Regions from separate parts of the Gudongella ferriphila genome, predicted to be linked through region 1. Evidence: riboswitches for the same ligand, from Rfam matches in the RefSeq annotation. Region 1 holds a riboswitch; each other region holds the start of a gene.
The links. Region 1 has a riboswitch for molybdenum cofactor ahead of ACKVDP_RS04310 (aldehyde ferredoxin oxidoreductase family protein). Riboswitches for the same ligand answer to the same signal wherever they lie in the genome.
Positions count from the first base shown of each region.

Region 2: another riboswitch for molybdenum cofactor. It lies ahead of ACKVDP_RS02455 (molybdopterin molybdotransferase MoeA); the one in region 1 lies ahead of ACKVDP_RS04310 (aldehyde ferredoxin oxidoreductase family protein).
Region 3: another riboswitch for molybdenum cofactor. It lies ahead of ACKVDP_RS02530 (ABC transporter substrate-binding protein); the one in region 1 lies ahead of ACKVDP_RS04310 (aldehyde ferredoxin oxidoreductase family protein).

Region 1 covers NZ_JBJXRK010000004.1:26,061-30,429, reverse strand. Annotated here, with positions in the region: gene ACKVDP_RS04310 (aldehyde ferredoxin oxidoreductase family protein) at 4-1,851, opposite strand; molybdenum cofactor riboswitch at 1,898-2,025, opposite strand; gene ACKVDP_RS04305 (HD domain-containing phosphohydrolase) at 2,277-4,369, shown strand, end outside.
Region 2 covers NZ_JBJXRK010000002.1:31,614-35,982, reverse strand. Annotated here, with positions in the region: gene fdhF (formate dehydrogenase subunit alpha) at 1-1, shown strand, start outside; gene ACKVDP_RS02475 (ferritin-like domain-containing protein) at 13-507, shown strand; gene ACKVDP_RS02470 (MogA/MoaB family molybdenum cofactor biosynthesis protein) at 510-1,007, shown strand; gene mobA (molybdenum cofactor guanylyltransferase) at 1,010-1,618, shown strand; gene fdhD (formate dehydrogenase accessory sulfurtransferase FdhD) at 1,620-2,405, shown strand; molybdenum cofactor riboswitch at 2,374-2,488, shown strand; gene ACKVDP_RS02455 (molybdopterin molybdotransferase MoeA) at 2,536-3,762, shown strand; gene ACKVDP_RS02450 (molybdopterin biosynthesis protein) at 3,780-4,369, shown strand, end outside.
Region 3 covers NZ_JBJXRK010000002.1:44,951-49,319, reverse strand. Annotated here, with positions in the region: gene ACKVDP_RS02540 (ABC transporter ATP-binding protein) at 8-715, opposite strand; gene ACKVDP_RS02535 (ABC transporter permease) at 717-1,406, opposite strand; gene ACKVDP_RS02530 (ABC transporter substrate-binding protein) at 1,489-2,394, opposite strand; molybdenum cofactor riboswitch at 2,533-2,655, opposite strand; gene ACKVDP_RS02525 (substrate-binding domain-containing protein) at 2,827-3,975, shown strand; gene ACKVDP_RS02520 (TOBE domain-containing protein) at 4,051-4,263, opposite strand.

The sequences.
Region 1 (4,369 bases):
TTGCTACATCAGCTTCAATCTCTTCAAGGTCTCCTCTGTGGGCTGTCCTGTCTCCTTGTCCCAGCCCATGCTTTCGTAGAACTCATCCAGCATGACCTCGGCATTTGCCACCTGGCCCTTTCCAAGGCCATCAGGTGCTGGCTCCTGGGCAAGTCTAACAGGAAGCTTTTCATCCTTGCGTCCAAAGCCCTCTCTGGCGTTGAACAATCTCTCAAGGTTTATTACCCTTTCAGAGGCTCCCATCATCTCCTTAAGGGTCTTTTCATCCCCTGTGGCAGCATTGTAGAGCCCTGTCCAGGTGCTGCCCTTCACCGCAAGGGTTATACTTGCGAAGAGGCAAACCCCAAGGAGGTTGGTCATCATTGAAAGCTCCATAAAGGGCTTGACCCACCACTTCTTCTCATCCTCAAATGGGGATACCTTTTCATTTATCCCCAGCTCCGGCTCAAGATACCCAAAGGCATCGATTACTGAAGCATATGGTCTAAGGTGGTCCGCGCCTCTTGGGGAGATAAGGTGTGACAGGGATTCTCCCTTGCTGGCCCTTACTCCACAGGATGCAAGCTCCATTCCCTTGACCTGGAATACGTACTTCTCAGCCTCTGGACCTATTTTTCTCGCCGCCCTCAGGGAACCTTCAGCCAATACGTCCCCAAAGCCTTCCCTGTTTGCGATCATCTCTGTCATTTTAACCATTGACTCGGCATTTCCAAAGGACAGGTCGATTCCACCTGTGGTCTCCAGGTCAATCAAACCCTTCTCAAACCATTCCATTGCAGAGGCTATGGTCTGCCCGGTGGATATGGTATCAAGGCCCATGCGGTTGCATATATAGCCGGCCTTTGTTATTGCATTAAGATCATCAACAAAGCACTTGGAGCCGAAGGCGCCAACTGTCTCGTACTCTGGGCCTCCTCCGGTTTCGCCCTTGTATTGTCCCTCCATGATTTCAGTGTGTCTGCCGCAGGCGATGGGGCATCCAAAGCAGGCCCATGCCTTTACGTTCAGGGTATCGTGGTATGCCTTGTGACCAATCTTGTCCATGGCGGAATCAAAGGTTGTCAGCTGCCAGTTCTTGGTGGGCAGAAGACCAAGGGCATTTATGGAATCAGTAAAGGAAGGGGTGCCAAAGGGCTTGAGCTCCTCCCGTACAAAGGCTTCTGCGTCAAGCTCCTCCCGAGCCCTCTTGGAGAATTGGTCCATCATGTCAGGGTTGTCCACCTCAAGCTTTCCGGTCCCGTATACTGCCAGGGCCTTAAGGTTTTTACCCCCCATTATGGCTCCAGGACCTCCACGGCCAGCCGCCCTGTGCTTGTCGATCATTATTGAGGATATAAGGGAAAGCCTTTCACCTGCCGGACCGATCTCTGCAATCCTCACCTTGGACTCCCCAAGCTCCTGGCGGATTGCATCCTCGGTTTCCTCAGTATTCTTGCCCCAAAGAGCAGCGGCGTCCTTGAAATGAACCCCTTCGTCCTTGATGTAGACATATACCGGGGTTTCACTCCTGCCAGTGATTATGATTACATCATAGCCTGCCCTCTTTATCATTGGTGCAAGGTGCCCGCCAACATTTGTCATGCCGATGGTACCTGTAAGGGGAGACTTGTAGCCGATGCAAAGTCTGCCGGCCGAGGGTGCCTTAGTTCCGGTCAAGGGACCTGTGGTAAAAACAAGCATGTTCCTTTCATCCATTGGGTCCATGCCAGGCTCAAGATGGTCGAAAAGAATCCTTGCCGCATAGCCCTCGCCGCCTACATAGAGATCCTTCCATTCCTCATTGATTTGTACAGTTTCCGTACTTCTGTCACTTAAGTTGATCCTAAGGATTTTTCCCGTCAGTGTACTCATTTAAATCCCTCCTTCAAATTATCAAAAACACAATAAAGGGGCTATCCACCGTAAGTGAACAACCCCTTTGCAAGCATGGCAGGTCAGAAAATCTCTTTTCTGGCCCAGTGTTCTGAGTTTCCGATTTGCGTCAATCATGATGTGGGAAAGACAGAATCGGAGTCCATATGAATCTTTTCAACTTAATAGTAACAGATTGTGAACATAATTTCAATACAATATTACGGTAAAGCGCATATGCTGCTTCATCCTTTAAGGACAAAGACAACAGTCCTGATGATTGACAAAATAATATTCATAATGACTAATTGATAAATATATGATAAAATTGTAAGGTATGAAAATTTGTATTTTTACTTATTATCAGACAATTATACACAATTTGCAATCATTACATTATCAATTAGAAAAGGGGAGGGGAAGACTTGAAGCAGATCCATAAGAGAATTAGAATGTTAATCTTAATAATAGTCGCTGTGGTCTTCCTGTCCATATATATTGGAATAAACGAACCCATATCCTCTAGCCTTGAAGAGGGAGTTTTAAGGGACTTTCAGCTGACAACATACAACAAGTACCAGGTACTGAACGAAAGGCTGATAAACATAAGCAACAGTACCAGGTCACTATCAAGCAGGACCAACATAAAAAACGCCATAAGGAATTACCTCAATGGAGATATGGACTTTGAGGAGCTAAGGGAATACACAGTGCCAAGATATGAGGAGGGCATTGCAGCCTTTGACAGGTCAAGGACTGCCGGAAGGGTCACAGTGGATGGGCGCATTGTCCATGTGGTTGGCCCTGACAAAAACATCAAGAACTATATAAACTGGGATGAGACGGAGGTTGTGCTGAACCACTTCTCCCATGGGGTTGTTGTGGTCCAGTCGCCAATAATGGATGGTGAGGATATACTTGGATTTGATGTGGTCTTGACGGATATCAGTCCGATTATTAGAGAGATGGAAGCAGACGGCTACAAAATTGAGTTTCTCATTGCTCAGTATGAGGATTCCGTTACCAGAGAGGATGGAAGGGTGACCTCCTACATCCACAGTGACTCTATGGGAAAGACAGTAGCCATAAGCTTGTCTGAGGATGAGGTTCTGGGACCATTGATAGAGTTTAGGAAAAACATTTACCTAAGGTATATCATTGTATTGGCGGTTGTGTTTCTTATAATCCAGTTTCTGGGTGTAAGGTACATCCAGCAGTTCATCAGGGAGCAGCAAAGGCTTAAAAATGCTGCCGAGGAAAATGAAAAGGAAAAGAGAACCCTTATAGATGAAATGAATCAAGGCTTTCTTCTTGTAAAAGCAACCAACAGGGGATATGAGGATTTTCAGGACTATGAAATTGTGGATGCAAACAATACCTTTGAGGTCATGTCATCAATGCCCAAGGATGAAATTCTAAGCAAATCCCTTTTCCAACTTGTATCCATAAGCAACAGGGTGGACACGGGACAAATAGACCAGGTTCTTGAAACAGGTGAGTCAAGGCAATTTGAATACCATGTAGAAGAGCTTGGAAGATGGTGGAACCTGTCTGTATATCGGCCTAGGGAAGCATATCTTGCAATAGTTCTTGATGACATCACTGAAAAGAAGCACATGGAGCTAAAGCTCAAGGAGAGGGAAAAAACCATGAGCATAACACTTGATGTAGCTGGTGAGGGCTTGTGGGACTGGCACTTTGAAGAGGGAGTAGTAAGGCACAACAAGAAGTGGTGTGAAATCATGGGAGTTCCCTACGATACGGACTATCACAAAATAGACCAGTTTGTGGCTCAGGTCCATCCGGAGGATGAGGAGAAGCTAAGAGATAACATAGCCAGGGCCATAAGTGGTCAGGAAAACCTATACAGTGAACATCGCATGACCCTTCCTGATGGAAGGACCATCTGGATCAGGGACAGGGGAACGCTCCTTAGGGACGAGAACGGAAAGCCCGTAAGGATGCTAGGGAGCATGGCTGACATCACTGCCCAGAAAAAGGCTGAGCAGGAGCTGTTCCTGGAAAAGGAGATATTCCAGTCAACCCTACTGTCAGTTGAGGATGGAATCATATCAACCGATGTAGAAGGCAGGATTACAGTACTCAACCCGGCAGCTGAGGAAATGACCGGATGGGCCTTCAAGGAAGCACAGGGAAAGCTGCTGAAGGATGTATTTCTATTGCATCATCCAGAGACCAGAAAACCTGAGGATATCCTTATGGTGGCTCGACAGACCGGAAACGGGAATCATAGGCGGGGTCTTATGATCACCAAGTCCGGGGAGGAAGTGATCCTCAATAACAGCATTGCCACCGTAAGACTCCAAAGTGGAGAGACCAAGGGATATGTTATAGTCTTTAGGGATATTACCGAATCAGTCAGGAAGCAGAAAAAGATTGAATACCTTAGCTTCCATGACGAACTGACCGGACTCTACAACAGAAGATATGTAGAGGATGCCATCAAGCGATTGGATACCGTAAGGAATCTTCCCTTCACAGTCATGATAGTTGACAT
Region 2 (4,369 bases), on a different contig from region 1:
GAGGTGAATAGGATGAAATACGAGCAGGTAATTAAATATGCAATGCAGATGGAGCTTGATGGGAGCAACTTTTTCAAAGAGAAGGCTGACAAGTTTTCAAATGCCACCACAAGGAAGCTGTTCCTCACCTTGGCAGAAACTGAAATGGAGCATTACGAGTACCTTAAAAAGCAGCTGGACAGCTACTTGGAAAACGAGACCTTCGATACAAGTGACCAGGTGATGGAACGGGAAGAGGACATCTTCAAGGCCAGAGAGGAATCGGAGCACATAGAGGCAACCCTAAGGGAGTCCGATATCCCAGACCTGACTATTCTCAGGATGGCCTACCTTATTGAAAGGGACTACAAGGAGTTTTATGAAAATGCAGCCCAGAATGCTGATGATGAAGGTATCAAGAAAATATTCCAAAAGCTTTCCAAATGGGAGGAAGGTCACGAAAGGCTATTCAAAGCAGAGTATGACAGAAGAATGAAGGAGTATATGACACTTCCGTGGGGAGGCTAGAAATGTTTAGAGTGGGTATAATAACATCAAGCGACAAGGGAGCAACTGGACATAGAGAGGATGTATCCGGAGCTGTAATAAAGGAAATGGTGGAGCAGAAGGGCTATCAGGTCATCAGGCAGGTGATCCTGCCTGATGAAAAGGACCTTTTGGCGGAGGAAATGATCAATATGGCTGATAACCTGGATGTTGAGCTGATACTCACAACAGGGGGAACTGGCTTCAGCAAAAGGGATGTTACGCCAGAGGCCACTATCCAGGTATGTGAAAGGATGGCACCTGGAATCACAGAAGCCATAAGATACTTCAGCCTAAAGATCACCCCAAGGGCTATGCTTTCCCGTGCAACTGCCGGAATCAGGGGTAATACTCTCATAATAAACCTACCTGGAAGTCCCAAGGCTGTCAGGGAATCCCTGGAGTTTTGCCTTGACAGTGTGGACCATGGACTTGAAATCCTGACGGGCAGAGATTCGGAGTGTGCCAGAAAAGAGGACTAGATATGAAAAAATTTGGTAGTGCCATAATACTTGCAGGTGGAAAAAGCACAAGGATGGGCTTTGACAAGCAGCTGATAAGATTCCAGGAAAGAAGCCTTGTGGAGACACTTATTCAGAAGCTTCGCGAGGAATTTCAGGAGATAGTCATAGTAACCAACAAGCCTGAGTACTATATCGGTCTGGCTGATATCATTACCGGAGATGTGATTGAGGGTAAAGGTCCGCTGGGGGGGATACATGCGGGGCTTTTGATGGCTTCCTCCAGGTATTCCTATGTTGTTGCCTGCGACATGCCTTCAATTGATTTGGAATATGTAAGGTATATGAAGAACAGAATTGCCAATTCTAATCCTTTGGCTTGCGTCACAAGACTTGGGGAATGGATTGAACCCTTTAATGCATTCTATAGAAAGGACCTATCAGGTCATATTGAAAGATTTTTGACTTCAGGTGGAAGGGCAATTCATAGAATGCTGGATGAACATTCTGTTGAGTATGTTCCTGAGAAGGAAGCAAGAAGGTTCAGTCCTGATTGGAACATGTTCTACAACCTCAACACAAGAGAGGATGTACAGGAATATCTGCAAAGGAATGAAGGCAATGGTGCATGATATGGAAAACAAGATAGATGTTGAAATAATAAGAATCAAGGGTAATCACAGGGATACTGTTATGGACAAGGTCATAAGGGAGTATCCCTTTACCTTATATATGAACGGCCAGGAGATAGTCACTTTGCTGTGCACTCCGGAGAACCTCCGGGAGCTGGCGGTTGGATTTCTAATTTCAGAGGGATTTATTGACTCCTTCCAGGAGGTATCCAATATGGATCTTGATAGGGAAAGGGGAACCATCCACATAGCGGCAGATGTGAGAGAAAAGCCCTTGCGAGACAGGCTGCGAGGCAAGAGAACAATAACCTCAGGCTGTGGAAAGGGCTCCTCCTTCTACAATGTTTTGGATTCATCAAAAAGTAGGAAAATAAAGAAAATTGTGGGAATTAGACCTGAAACTGTGGTACAATTAATGAGAGAATTCAATAGGCACAGTGAGCTTTTCAATGAAACAGGAGGAGTTCACAGCTGCGCTCTCTGCAGCAGGGATAATCTTCTTGTACACAGGGATGACATTGGAAGACACAACGCATTGGACAAGATTCTTGGGTGGGGACATATCAACAACCAGAGCTTTGAGGATAAGCTGGTCCTTACCACCGGAAGGATTTCCTCAGAAATGCTTATTAAGATAGCAAGACGGGGAGTTCCTGTTGTAATATCAAGGTCTGCACCAACATCTTTGGCGGTGGAGCTGGCAAGAGAGCTTAATATAACCCTTGTGGGATTTGCAAGGGGAGTAAAAATGAATATATATACAAATTTTCCGAGCATTGATTTCTAAAGCAGATGCCATGAAGCAATGCCGTTGGGTAAAGGAGAAATCCTGAAGCCTCCCGTTTGGAAAGGAAGATGTTTATTTGACAACCTTCCTTTCAGGTTGTTTTTTTTTCGCACATGAAAGGTGGAATTACATGGAATTCTTTAAGGTGGTGTCAGTAGATGATGCCAGGGAACTCATAAAAGATGAATTTGGGCAATACCAGTTGGAATCTGAACTTGTAAGCCTGCTGGAGTCTCAGGGCAGGGTGCTCTCTGATGATATTGTTTCAGAGATAAATGTGCCTGAATTCGACAGGTCAACTGTCGATGGCTATGCAGTCCTTGTTGAGGATAGCCATGGTGCCACAGAATCAATACCAAGCATTCTGGAGGTACTTGGAGAGGTCCTTATGGGTGAGACCCCAAAACATCAAGTAGGGAGCGGTCAAGCCGTGTATGTGCCCACAGGGGGCATGATGCCAGAGGGCGCAACTGGAATGATAATGATTGAGAATACTGAAAAGATGGATGAGGAAACCGTGCTTCTCTTCAAACCCATAAGCAAGGGAGAGAATATGGTTTTTAGGGGCGAGGACATAAAAAAAGGAGAAGTGGCCCTCCAGGCAGGTAGAAGGATCGGACCCAATGAGATTGGAGTGTTGGCAAGCCTGGGGATTAGTCATGTCAGAGTGATAAAAAAGCCCAAGGTATACATACTCTCCACAGGGGATGAGGTAATAGATCTGGATGAAGAACTCAAGATAGGTAAAATAAGGGATATCAACTCCTATGCACTTTCTGCAATGATAAGGGAAATAGGGGGAGAGGTGGCAGGACGTGAAATAGTGAAGGACAACTATAACCTTCTGCTTGAGGGTGTGAGAAGAGCTCTCCAGCATGCGGATGTTGTGCTTCTTTCAGGTGGCAGTTCAGTGGGGACCAGAGACTACACCCATAAGGTCATAACAGACCTTAAGGGAAAGGGGGTTCTTGCACATGGGATCTCCATAAAACCTGGAAAACCTACAATCATTGGAGATGGGAAGGGCAAGCTTATTGTGGGTCTTCCTGGACACCCCGTATCATCAATTGTAGTGTTCAAGGCAATCGTGCAGCCCTATATTCAGGGTCTTCTGAAAGCTCCCTATGATGCTAGAAGGGTTGAGGCAATAACAACACACAACTTCCCATCATCCCCTGGAAAGGAGACCTACCACATGGTGAGGTTGAAAAGAGAGGATGGAAAGATGTTTGCCACACCAAGCTTTGGCAAGTCAGGAATGATAACCCTCCTTTCCAGCTCCGACGGGTACATTGTAATAGCTGAACACGAGGAAGGGATAAACAAGGGCGAGACGAGAGAGGTATATCTGTTTTAGCACAGGGAGGTGTGAATATGGAAAGAAATACTTATATAGACAATGTAGCTGTTGACAAGGCCATGGACACCTACCTGGATGAGCTCTCAATCAAGGGGGAGATGGAAGAGGTTCCAGTCCATGATTCCCTTGGAAGGATAACCTGGGAAGCTGTTTATGCCAAGGTATCCTCACCTGCATACAACGCATCGGCAATGGATGGAATAGCGGTTACCTCAAAGGGGACAGAGGGTGCCAATGAAAGCAATCCCTTGACTCTTATGGAAGGGTCTGATTTTAAATATGTCAATACCGGCAATCCCATAAACGAGCCCTATGATGCCGTGATCATGATAGAGGATGTCCTACAGCAGGATGAGGGGAAGGTTCAGATACTAAGGCCGGCCTATCCCTATCAGCATGTGAGGCAGATCGGAGAGGATATTGTGGCAACGGAGATGATACTTCCCTCAAGGCACAGGATACGTCCTATGGATATCGGGGCTCTCATTTCAGGTGGGATTGAGAAGATAGGTATCTATAAGAGTCCGAGAATTGGAATAATACCAACCGGATCTGAAATCGTGGAGAACATATCCCAGGTAAGGGAAGGGACCATAATTGACTC
Region 3 (4,369 bases), on a different contig from region 1:
GTTATTGCTAAATCAATCCTTTTTTTATGAATTCCTTTATTTTTGGTATGGCACCAGGTCCAAAGATCTCCGATGGACTACCACTATCGATTATCTTCCCCTCGTTCATAAATGCAATCCGGTTGCAAAGCCTTTTGGCCTGCTGGATATTGTGTGTGACCATGAGTATTGTTGGCTTCTCTTTTCTGTAGTAATCAAGAATCCTTTCTTCCAGTAGCATGATGGATTCAGGGTCAATGTTTGATGTGGGTTCATCGAGAATAAGAATTCTCGGTTTAAACACAAGAGCCCTTGCAAGTGCAACCTTCTGGGCTTCTCCCCCGGAAAGGGTCCAGGCCTTTTGATCACGGATGGATTGGATCCTAAAGGATTCTATAAGTTCATTCACCCTGGAGGAAACCTCTTGCTCATTGATATCTCTGATTCGCAAGGGGTAGGCTATGTTTTCATATACTGTGGACCTTATAAGGTATGGCCTCTGAAATACAAGAGTCATAGCCTTCTTAATTGAGTCGCTGTACTTGTCACCCTGATATAGTACATTTCCTGAGCAGGAATCAAGTATTCCCGCTACAATTCTGACCAAAGTGGTCTTGCCAGAACCGTTTGGACCAAGAATGCCCCATAGGCAACCCTCTTGAAATTCCATCTCAGGTATATCCAAAACTGACTTGTCATTATATTTTTTTGTAAGTGAGTCGATTGTAATATTCATATCAACGCTCCTGTTGCCAATGATATAGTAGTGAATTTATTAGAAAGGATATCAGCAATAGGACAATTCCAGTTGCAATGGCAAGGGAGTACTCACCCATATTTCTAAGCATTGCAATGGTGGTTGTCATGATTCTGGTGTGGCCTTTGATGTTTCCGCCAACCACCATGACTGCACCTACCTCAGACATTGCTCTGCCGTAGCCAGTAACAACAGCTGAAAGGATATTTATCCTCATTTCCCTTATTAAGAGCCAAACCGTTTGGATAGGACTTGCCCCCATGGTTCTGGCAAGAGCTTGAATATCAGGACCCCTCTCCTTGGTTCCATTGAATACCACGCCTGTTATGATTGGTGTTACAAGAACAAATTGGGCTATAATCATTGCCGTTGCAGTGAAGTTTAACCTGAATTCTCCCAATGGTCCATTTCTAAGGAACAGCAGAAAAAGAACCAATCCTATTACTACAGGCGGCATGCTCATTAGGGTATAGATTATCCTTACCAGAATTCTTTTTCCTGGAAATTCCTTTATTCCCAGCCACGTGCCAAATGGTATCGCGAAGATTGCAGCAAGTAAGGTGGCTGTAAGGGACACAACCATTGACAGTCTTACTATTTCAAAGAATTCAGGGTCCAGAGTGATTATTAGCTGAAATGCATCCTTAAATCCACTTACAAAGTTATCCATAAAAAACTCCTTAATACTGCCCCGAAAGGGGCAGCATCCATATCGTAAAGTTAAATTGCTTTGCTATGTGTCAAAATCATAATCATTTAGCGTTTGGGAAGAAAAGCGGCTCACCGTATTCCTCAACACCAAACTCTGCTATTAATTCCTGAGTTTCTGGTGCCAATATCCAGTCTACGAATCTTTCTGCTGCTGGATAGTTTATATGATCTCCCTTGTCAGGATTTACAGCCATGACTCCGTATTGGTTGAAAAGAGTCTCGTCACCTTCCAGTACGATATCAAGCTCCACATCATCCTTCATTGCAAGGTAGGTTGCCCTGTCAGTCATTGTGTATGCTTCCATTTCACTGGCCATCAGGATAACATCACCCATTCCCTGACCAGCCTCAACATACCAATCTTCTGAAGGCGCTCCAACACCTGAGGACTCCCATAATGAAAGCTCCATTATATGGGTTCCTGAATTGTCTCCTCTTGATACAAAGGGAGCTTGATTCTCAGCTATCAATGCATAGCCGGCATTTACATCAGCTGGTGCGTTCTCTGAAAGACCTGCTGGATCCGATGGAGGTCCAACTATAATGAAGTCATTATACATAACATCAAATCTTTCTAGAGTATCTCCATTGGCTACAAGTTCTTCCTCATTGGCCTTTGCATGGGCAAGGATCACATCCGCCTCCCCGTCAACGCCCATCTGGAGGGCTGCGCCTGTCCCAACTGCTACAACCTTGGTCTCAATACCAAACATCTCATTGAAGATTGGCAGGATGAAATCCAGCAATCCGCTGTTTTCCGTACTTGTTGTGGTAGCCAGTATAAGCTCAGTGTTTGTGAGCTCTTCGTATTCGTCAGCAGCCTCAGGTTCTTCAACTGGTGCAGGCTCCTCAGCCGGAGCTGGTTCTGATCCATTGCTGCAGGCTGTAACCAAAGGCAATGTAAGTAGAATAAGTAAAATCAATAGGTTTAATTTGTTGAATTTCACATGATCATCTCCTTAATTTTAGCTTGTTTTTGTGATCTTGAAAAGGATGAATGGCTCAAATTTCTGGATTATCACCTCCGATAAAAAAACTCCTGAGTATAATAAAAGGAGTTGTGTCAAATGAAGGCAATATTGATCTACAATGCCAAACACTCTCCTTTCCGCAATGGGAGGCAATACGGTTTCCCATATTACCCTGCCGGTCTTTGATTCATGGCATGGTATTGCTTTAGAAACAAGGACTCGGAGCATGCAAATACTCGTTTAATTACTTGTAATTATAATTAATACAAACCGATATGTCAATCAAAGCATAACGAATGGTGGTTATTTTCATAAATTTGCATGAGATTAAAACTCATGGGCGTGCTATTGATTTTAGTGACTAAATGGCATAGAATCAAATAAAAGGATTCATAAGGGGTGAGTTAAATGGACAGCGACCAACTGGATGGATTTCAGCTATACATACAGCTCAAGAACAAGAAACAGATTTCAACGGATAAGCTTTTCCTATTGCTTGAGAACATTGAGAGGGAGGGTTCCATCTCAAAGGCTGCCACAGATATGAAGATATCCTATCGTTATGCATGGGGACTTATAAACGATACTGAAGATTTTCTAGGGATAAAGCTCCTGGACAAGAAGGTTGGAGGTGCCGAAGGTGGAGGGGCTACCCTGACCGAAGAAGGGATGGATATGCTTGAGCATTATCATGCCATCAGAGATTCTGTTGACAGCCAACTGACCGCACTTATAAAAAATAAGGTTGATGACCAAGGAAAAGATCAGAATGCCGAGGACGGTAATTACTTCAGGTACCTCTTGATGGCAAGTACAATGGAACCCATAGAAACAGGGCTTATGGATGCACTGGAAAAGGAATATTTCCTAAAGACGGGGACACTTGTCAGGCATATTGCCGTTGGTAGTGGCAAGGCCCTTCAAATTGCAAGATCAGGAGGTGTTGACTTGGTATTTGTTCATAGCCCCATGGAGGAAGATGATTTCATGTCTCAAAGCTTTGGGGTTTATAGAAGAAAAATCATGGCAAACAGGTACTATCTGGTTGGACCGGAATCTGATCCCGCGGGGTTAAAGTATTTAAAAGAGGAAGCCGGAGTAGAGGTGTTTTTCCGACAGATTGCATTGACAAAATCCGTCTTCATAAGCCGAGGGGACAGTTCAGGAACCCATGAGAAGGAGCTTGAAATTTGGAATAGCGCAGAAATTCCTCCGGAAAAAAGAAATATAACCATCGGCGGCAGCATTGCCAGCAATATGGATTGCCTTGGAAGAGCATATGAGGAATCAGCATATACCCTTGTGGATTCAACAAGCTACAAGCTTTCAGCATATAGTAATGAGTTAAAGGTCTATGCAGGGAACAAGGATGGTCTTGATCCAAAGCTTGATAACATATTCTCTGCCATAGCCGTTAGAAGGCGCCCGGAAGAAGCGATCAAGTACACAGAGGCTAAGAAGTTTATAAATTGGATGAGTGGTTCAGAAGGCAGAGGTATAATAGGAGGATTTTCAGAAGATGAAGGGAAGCACCCATACTTTAATTTGATTGACTAAAAAAGACCTTGGCATCAAAATCAAGTCCAAGGTCTCTCTCATATTCTCGATTGGCGAAATTAGAATGGTAGCTTCCTAATCATTTAATCCTATCATTACATTTGAAGCCTTCACCAAGGCAACAACTTCCTTGCCCACCTTTAGGTCAAGGGATTTGATGGAGTCCATGGTTATGGAGGATGTTACAATGTTTCCTCCACCGATATCTACAGTTACAATACCAGTCACAACTCCTTCAGTGATATTGGTAATGGTTCCTTTAAATTGGTTCTTAGCGCTTAAATTCATAGAATCCCTCCTTAGATTTTGTACGTTATATACCCATAAACATAACGGGTATTCAACCCTGTGAATTTTTGATAAAATACATTCAGGAAAACTCTAAGGCAAACAA